DNA from 3 places in the Rhizobium sp. SU303 genome. Region 1 is predicted to be linked to each of the others. Evidence: riboswitches for the same ligand, from Rfam matches in the RefSeq annotation. Region 1 holds a riboswitch; each other region holds the start of a gene.
What was found. A riboswitch is a leader RNA that binds a small molecule or an ion and turns the genes downstream of it on or off. The one in region 1 is predicted to bind thiamine pyrophosphate.
Positions count from the first base shown of each region.

Region 2: it holds a riboswitch for thiamine pyrophosphate, as region 1 does, so the genes downstream of both, RlegSU303_RS21100 (YkoF family thiamine/hydroxymethylpyrimidine-binding protein) here and thiM (hydroxyethylthiazole kinase) in region 1, are expected to answer to the same signal.
Region 3: it holds a riboswitch for thiamine pyrophosphate, as region 1 does, so the genes downstream of both, thiC (phosphomethylpyrimidine synthase ThiC) here and thiM (hydroxyethylthiazole kinase) in region 1, are expected to answer to the same signal.

Region 1 covers NZ_CP088097.1:334,686-336,947, reverse strand. The annotation lists gene RlegSU303_RS30530 (hypothetical protein) at 1-987, shown strand, start outside; TPP riboswitch at 1,079-1,175, shown strand; gene thiM (hydroxyethylthiazole kinase) at 1,226-2,029, shown strand; gene thiE (thiamine phosphate synthase) at 2,026-2,262, shown strand, end outside.
Region 2 covers NZ_CP088095.1:4,280,254-4,282,515, reverse strand. The annotation lists gene RlegSU303_RS21105 (ABC transporter permease) at 1-630, opposite strand, end outside; gene RlegSU303_RS21100 (YkoF family thiamine/hydroxymethylpyrimidine-binding protein) at 643-1,251, opposite strand; TPP riboswitch at 1,242-1,355, opposite strand; gene soxR (redox-sensitive transcriptional activator SoxR) at 1,666-2,130, shown strand; gene RlegSU303_RS21090 (SDR family NAD(P)-dependent oxidoreductase) at 2,261-2,262, shown strand, end outside.
Region 3 covers NZ_CP088096.1:410,577-412,838, reverse strand. The annotation lists gene RlegSU303_RS26505 (helix-turn-helix domain-containing protein) at 10-228, opposite strand; TPP riboswitch at 851-962, shown strand; gene thiC (phosphomethylpyrimidine synthase ThiC) at 1,056-2,262, shown strand, end outside.

The sequences.
Region 1 (2,262 bases):
GGCCCTGAGGATCTTGACGATGCGGCCTTCAAAAACGTGCTGAAGGATTTCGAAGATCTCTTCGGGCCGGATGGCGCCGCAACGGCCGAAAAGGCGCGGGCGGCAGCGAAGACGCTCGATGAAACGACGTCGTTTTTCCTCGTCAAGAACGGCAACGAAGCACTCGGTTCTCCGGGAACGGATTCCGAACTCAAAGCGGATTCAGCGCCGATTGCGCTCGCCACGGACGATGCCACCAGCGCCAAAATGCTGATGGAAGCTCTCATCGCGGCGCCGACATTTAACCTCGAAAGCTCCGTCGGCAAGGCTCAAGGGCTCGGCGACGTCGTCTCGGGCCTGATCTCCGGCCCGAGAGCGGCGGTGGCGCGGTTTTTGAACCAGCTGACCTATTACGAAATGAAGAAGCGCGCCGGCATCGTCGGCGAGGCGTTGACGAAAAGCGTGCTGTCGAAGCTCGTGCTGCAACAGCCGATCCGCCTGCATCTCGTCGGCCACAGCTTCGGCGCCCGGCTGGTCGCGGCATCAGCCAACGGGCTCACCCCGGTCCCGAAGCTGGAATTCTTCTCGCTCACCCTGCTGCAGGGGGCCTTCTCGCACAATGGCTTCGCCAAGGAGATCAAGCCGGGCCTTGCCGGCGCCTTTCCCGATGTCGTTGGCAAACCGACAGGCCCGATCTGCATCACCCACACCCACAACGATCTCGCCTGCACGCTTGCCTATGCGCTGGCGTCGCGCCTGTCGCGCGATATCGCCAAGAGCATCGGCGATGCCAACGACGAGTTCGGGGCGATGGGGGCGAACGGTCCGCAGCACCTGAAGGCGGGACAGGCTGTCGAGGACGATACGGATGCCGTGTTCACGCCGCAGGCCGGCAAGGTCAACACCTTCCTGGCGGACAAGTACATCATCAAGACAGCGGCGTCGGATGCCCATAACAATGTCGCCAACGAGGATGTCGGACGGCTGCTGGCAAAGATCGTCGGCTGATCGCCTTTCGTAAAAAAACGCACGGCGCTGTCAGTCGTGGAATTGTCATTTTCAGGATGACATCAGTCCCGTTCTCTGCGAAAAAGAGCGCGATGAGAGACAGGGGCGTTCGTCGACAGACGGGCTGAGAAGCACCCTTCGAACCTGAACCGGATAATGCCGGCGGAGGGAGTCGCTCGGGGCCGCGGCACCGCCCGCACCAACCGCCCCGTGCCCGCCCCCGCCTGAAAGGGGCCACATGCAGACCAGGACCACACCAGGAGCGATGCTGAAGGCGATGCGCGAGAAGCCGCCGCTCGTTCAGTGCATCACCAATTACGTCGCCATGAATATCGCCGCGAATGTCCTGCTTGCCGCGGGCGCCTCGCCCGCCATGGTGCATGCCGCCGAAGAAGCCGGCGAATTCGCCGGGATCGCCAGCGCGCTGACAATCAATATCGGCACGCTGTCGACGCAATGGATTGACGGCATGCAGGCGGCGGCGAAGGCGGCGACATCCGCCGGCAAACCCTGGGTGCTCGATCCGGTCGCCCATTATGCCACGACCTTCCGCCGCAATGCGGTTGCCGAACTGCTCGCCCTGCGCCCGACCATCATCCGCGGCAACGCTTCCGAGATCATCGCGCTTGCTGGCGGAGAGAGCCGCGGCCAGGGCGTCGACAGCCGTGATCCGGTCGAGCAGGCGGAAGGTTCGGCGCGATGGCTGGCTGAGCGACAGCGGGCGGTCGTGGCCGTCACCGGCGCCGTCGATTTCGTCACCGACGGCGAGCAGGCCGTGCGCATCGAAGGCGGATCGGCCTTGATGCCTCAGGTCACAGCACTCGGCTGCTCGCTCACCTGCCTCGTCGGCGCCTTTGCCGCGACAGCGCCTGAGGACATCTTTGGTGCGACGGTCGCTGCACTTGCAACCTTCGCCATCGCCGGTGAGGAAGCCGCCCTTGGAGCGGCCGGCCCCGGCTCCTTCTCCTGGCGCTTCCTCGATGCGCTGGCCGCGCTCGACGCCGAAACGCTTGACGCCAGGGCAAGGATATCGGTGGTATGAAGGCTTTCGACCTTTCGCTCTATCTCGTCCTCGACGCCGATCTCTGCGCGGAGATCGGCATGGTCGAGACCGCGCGCCTTGCCATTGCCGGCGGCGCGACCATGGTGCAGCTGCGCGACAAACATGCCGGCACCATCAGGATGATCGAGACCGGCCGCGCCTTGAAACAGGCGCTGGATGGGACCGGCGCCCTCCTCATTGTCAACGATGACGTCGAGGCGGCAATCGCCATC
Region 2 (2,262 bases), on a different replicon from region 1:
GGCATATTCGGCAAAGATCGCGCCGACGACGGCATAGGTGATCGAGATCCGCAGGCCCGCGAAGAAATAAGGCAGCGAGGAGGGAAGCCGTGCCAGACAAAAAATGCGCCAACGGCTCGCCTTCATCGAATTCAGCAATTCGGCGATGTCGCGGTCGGTCGATTCATAGCCCTGCAGCAAGGCGACGAGCAGCGGGAAGAAGGTGACGAGCGCCACCAGCAGGATCTTCGGCAACAGGCCGAAGCCGAACCAAAGGACGACGAGGGGCGCGATCGCCACCAGCGGCAGGGTCTGGCTGGCGATGAAGATCGGCAGCAATGCCCGGCGCATGAAGGGCACGAAATCCATGAGGATCGAGGCGGCAAAGGCGAAGGCCAGCGACAGGGCGAAACCTCCGAGTGTCGCGCCGAGCGTGGGCCAGGTATTGGCAATCAGTCCCTCGCGGTTCAGCCAGCCCTGCATGACGATGCGCGAAGGCGCCGGCAGGATGGATGGTTTGATGCCGGAGAGATCGACATAGAGTTCCCATGCCGCCAAAAAGGCGCAGCCGGCAAGCAAGGCGGGTATGCCCCGGTAGAGAGCGGCGCGGAGCGCGGCAAGGCGCGATTCCGATGGTTTTGACGGTATCATCAGCGTTCGATTTCAAGCTTTCGTCGGGCTGTTGGCCGACACCGTGATGTCGAGGGTCACATGCCCTTCGGGTTCGCCGAAGCGAAAGAAGGCCTCACGAATGGTGGCGAACACCGCGCCGGCATCGCCAGAGAGCCTGGTGCAGAAATTTTTGGCGCGGTCGAAGGTGCCGGAGCGCTTCAGGAAGTCGATGCAGCCGTAGATCTCGTCCATATGGGTGCCGGCTCCCATGACGTAGAGCGAGAATTGCGCGGCGGTCGGTTGTCTGGTCTCGGCGGTGGTTTCAACGGCGGCAAGTGCGGCTGTTATACGCTCGGCAAGCGGCTCCGCCTGGCCGAGGGAGGGGCTGACGCCGCAGATGGCGTCGTCGGGCTCGCCGGGGCAGCCGCGTGAAATGGCAGCGGACAGCACGCAATGCTCGCCGGTCTTCGCGGCAGCGACGAAAAGGTCGTGCATGGCGGCGAAGAGAATGTCAGGCGGGCCGACCAGCAGTGTGGAGATGTCATCGGTCTCGATGCGCAGCCGGTTGCGATAGGGATCGAGCGCCGTGACGGCATCGAGAATGATGCCGACGAAATTGTCGGACATCGGATAGAGTGACACTTGTGCGCCTGAGAACATCTGAACCTCGCTCCGCTGGCATTACCCAGATCAGCTTTGAAGGGTCCAGAGGCTTGCGCCTCACATCTCAGCCCCGGCAATACGGAGCTCCCCTGTTATTTGCGCGGAAACTATCACCGGGGTTTTCTCCCCGCAACAGCAAAATTGCGAACCCGTCCGTGCGGTCGGAATGAACCGGATGTGACGGAAAACACCCGGGCGGAGGATCTGCCCGGGTGTTCCCAATGGTTCCGTACCTGCCGGGAACGGAACCGGAGCTTCCTCCCTCAGGCGGCTAGTGCATAACCCCGAAAATCGGAATCGATTTTCGGAAAAGGATATGCGCAGATTCAAAGTGATAGAGCATCCTTAGCGGACTTTACGATTGCAGGAGCAAGGGTTATAAAACCTCAACTAATCTTGAGGTCAAGAGGCATGGATACAATTCCGGCAGCGCCGCTCGGCAAGCTCCTGACGGTCGGCGAAGTGGCGGAGCGCAGCGGCCTGGCCGTCTCGGCGCTGCATTTTTACGAAACCAAGGGGCTGATCTCGAGCATCCGCTCTCGAGGCAATCAGCGGCGCTATGGGCGCGATGTGCTTCGCCGGCTCGGCATCATCAAGGTGGCGCAGCGTGTCGGCATTCCACTTTCGGAAATCCAGGCGGCGTTCGAGTCCCTGCCGCAGGGACGCACGCCGACCGTGGCCGACTGGCAGACGCTGTCGGCGCTGTGGAAGGATGATCTCGACGCGCGAATCAGGCGGCTTAGCCTGCTGCGCGACCGTCTGACCGGCTGCATCGGCTGCGGCTGCCTGTCGATCGAAAGCTGTCCGCTGCGCAATCCCTGCGACCGGCTCGGCAAGGAAGGGCCGGGCGCGCGGCTTCTGGAGACCGAAAACTAAAGGCTGAAACTTCTCGGGAAGGCTAGTGTCTCCCGGAAAGATCGATGCGCGCCTTTCTTTCGGTCGGCGCGCTCATATGTTAAGGGCGATTGACGCAACCGGCGGCACTGTCCGCAAGGAGGACGGCTTCGT
Region 3 (2,262 bases), on a different replicon from region 1:
ACGCGTGCTTCAGATTTTGCCTAAAACTCCTAGTGCGGCCGCGGTCCTTCGTATCCTTGAGGCGTCAAAATCCGCGTCGTTCTCAAGTTCTGTCACCTCGGCCACGGTCAGACCGGTGGTTTCTGCGAGGTCGTCCAAAGAATAGCCGCGAGCCTGGCGAGCCTCTGCAAGCAGGGCGCCGATGGATGGGACAGCAGGGGATTTCGCAATCTTCGAGGCCATGTTCATGTCTTTAAGCTTCCTTCTGGCGGCCGGAAAACAAAAGGTTTCTAGTTCCACCGCTGCCGACCGCGTCCGGCAGCGGTGGATTTCTCCGATTTCCGCGGGCGCTCTTTCTAGCAGTTTGTGCGATGGAGTACAGGTCTAACGTGGTGAAGGAGTGGACGACCCTTGCCTCCGGGGGTCAACCTTTCCCTGCGATCATCATTGGCGCCCGCTAGTAGAATGACGTCTTGCTGCAATCGACATTGATCGCCGTAATCGAGTACAGGGCTTGGACTGAAGACGAGCAGCTTCGCGTGCCTCCTTTGAAATCAACATCTATCAGGTTTCCATATGTCGGGATGGAAGCGCCGTCTCAGTCGAACGCTTGCAAATCAGATCGGCGAGCCGACCGAGGATATCATGGACGACATGAATTCGACGCCAGCAAAGGACGGCTCGGGTACATAGGCTTCAACAGGTGTGAACCATCACGGCATCGAAAGATGGTAGGAAAGTAAAATCTTGCTGCCGGTATTCCATTCGTTTGATCGCGGCGACCACCCACCGATAGCCTGAGTGTCACCTGCATCCCCAAGCCATTGCAGTTGTCGCTTGACAGCTCCCTCGGCAAGCCTCTACCCTTTTTCGCATTCACCAGGGGGGTCCCGGCAAGGGGCTGAGATACTGCTATCGCGCGCAGTGACCCGTTGAACCTGATCCAGTTCATACTGGCGTAGGGACGGTGCAAGCGCTCGAGAGGTTTCGGATTCACGCGTGGAATCCGTGCCGGCGTCTTTTCATCATTCCGGCTGAGGACTGGGTCTCCAAACTCAAACTTGGAGCCTCAAACCATGAACATCGCCGCAAAGAATATCACCCCAACCGTCACCACCGGCCCCTTGCCGGCATCCAGGAAGATCTACAGTCGGGGGGACATCCATCCCGATATTTGCGTGCCGATGCGCGAAATCAGCCTGCATCCGACATCGGGCGAGCCGCCCGTTGTCGTCTACGACTCGTCCGGCCCCTATACGATCGAGGGCACCGAGATCCGTATCGAACAGGGGCTGCCCTCACTGCGACGTGACTGGGTTCTCGCCCGCGGCGACGTCGAGGCCTATAAGGGCCGCCATGTCCGTCCCGAAGACAACGGCTTTGCCAGCGGCGAAAGGCTGACGCCCGAATTCCCCGCGCTACGCCAGCCGCTGCGCGCAAAGGATGGCAGTGCAGTCACCCAGCTCTCTTATGCGCGCGCCGGCATCATCACGCCCGAGATGGAATTCATAGCCATCCGCGAAAACCTCGGCCGCAAGGCGCAGGCGGACGCCATAGTCCGCGACGGCGAAAGTTTCGGCGCCCATATTCCGGACCATGTGACGGCGGAATTCGTCCGGCAGGAAGTGGCGGTGGGTCGGGCGATCATCCCCGCCAACATCAACCATCCGGAAGCCGAACCGATGATCATCGGCCGCAATTTTCTGGTGAAGATCAACGCCAATATCGGCAACTCGGCCGTCACCTCATCGATGGCGGAGGAGGTTGAGAAGATGGTCTGGGCGGCCCGCTGGGGCGCCGATACCGTCATGGATCTCTCCACCGGCCGTAACATCCACAACATCCGCGAATGGATCATCCGCAATTCGCCGGTGCCGATCGGTACCGTGCCGCTCTATCAGGCGCTGGAGAAGGTCGAGGGCATTGCCGAGAACCTGACCTGGGAGGTGTATCGCGACACGCTGATCGAACAGGCCGAACAGGGCGTCGACTATTTCACCATCCATGCCGGCGTGCGGCTTCACTACATCCCGCTCACCGTCAACCGCGTCACCGGCATTGTCTCGCGCGGCGGTTCGATCATGGCGAAGTGGTGTCTCCATCATCACCGCGAAAGCTTCCTCTACGAGCATTTCGAGGAGATCTGCGACATCTGCCGCGCCTATGACGTCTCCTTCTCGCTCGGCGATGGCCTGCGCCCCGGCTCGATCGCCGACGCGAATGATGCGGCGCAGTTCGCCGAACTAGAAACACTGGGAGAGCTGACCAAGATCGCCTGGGCGA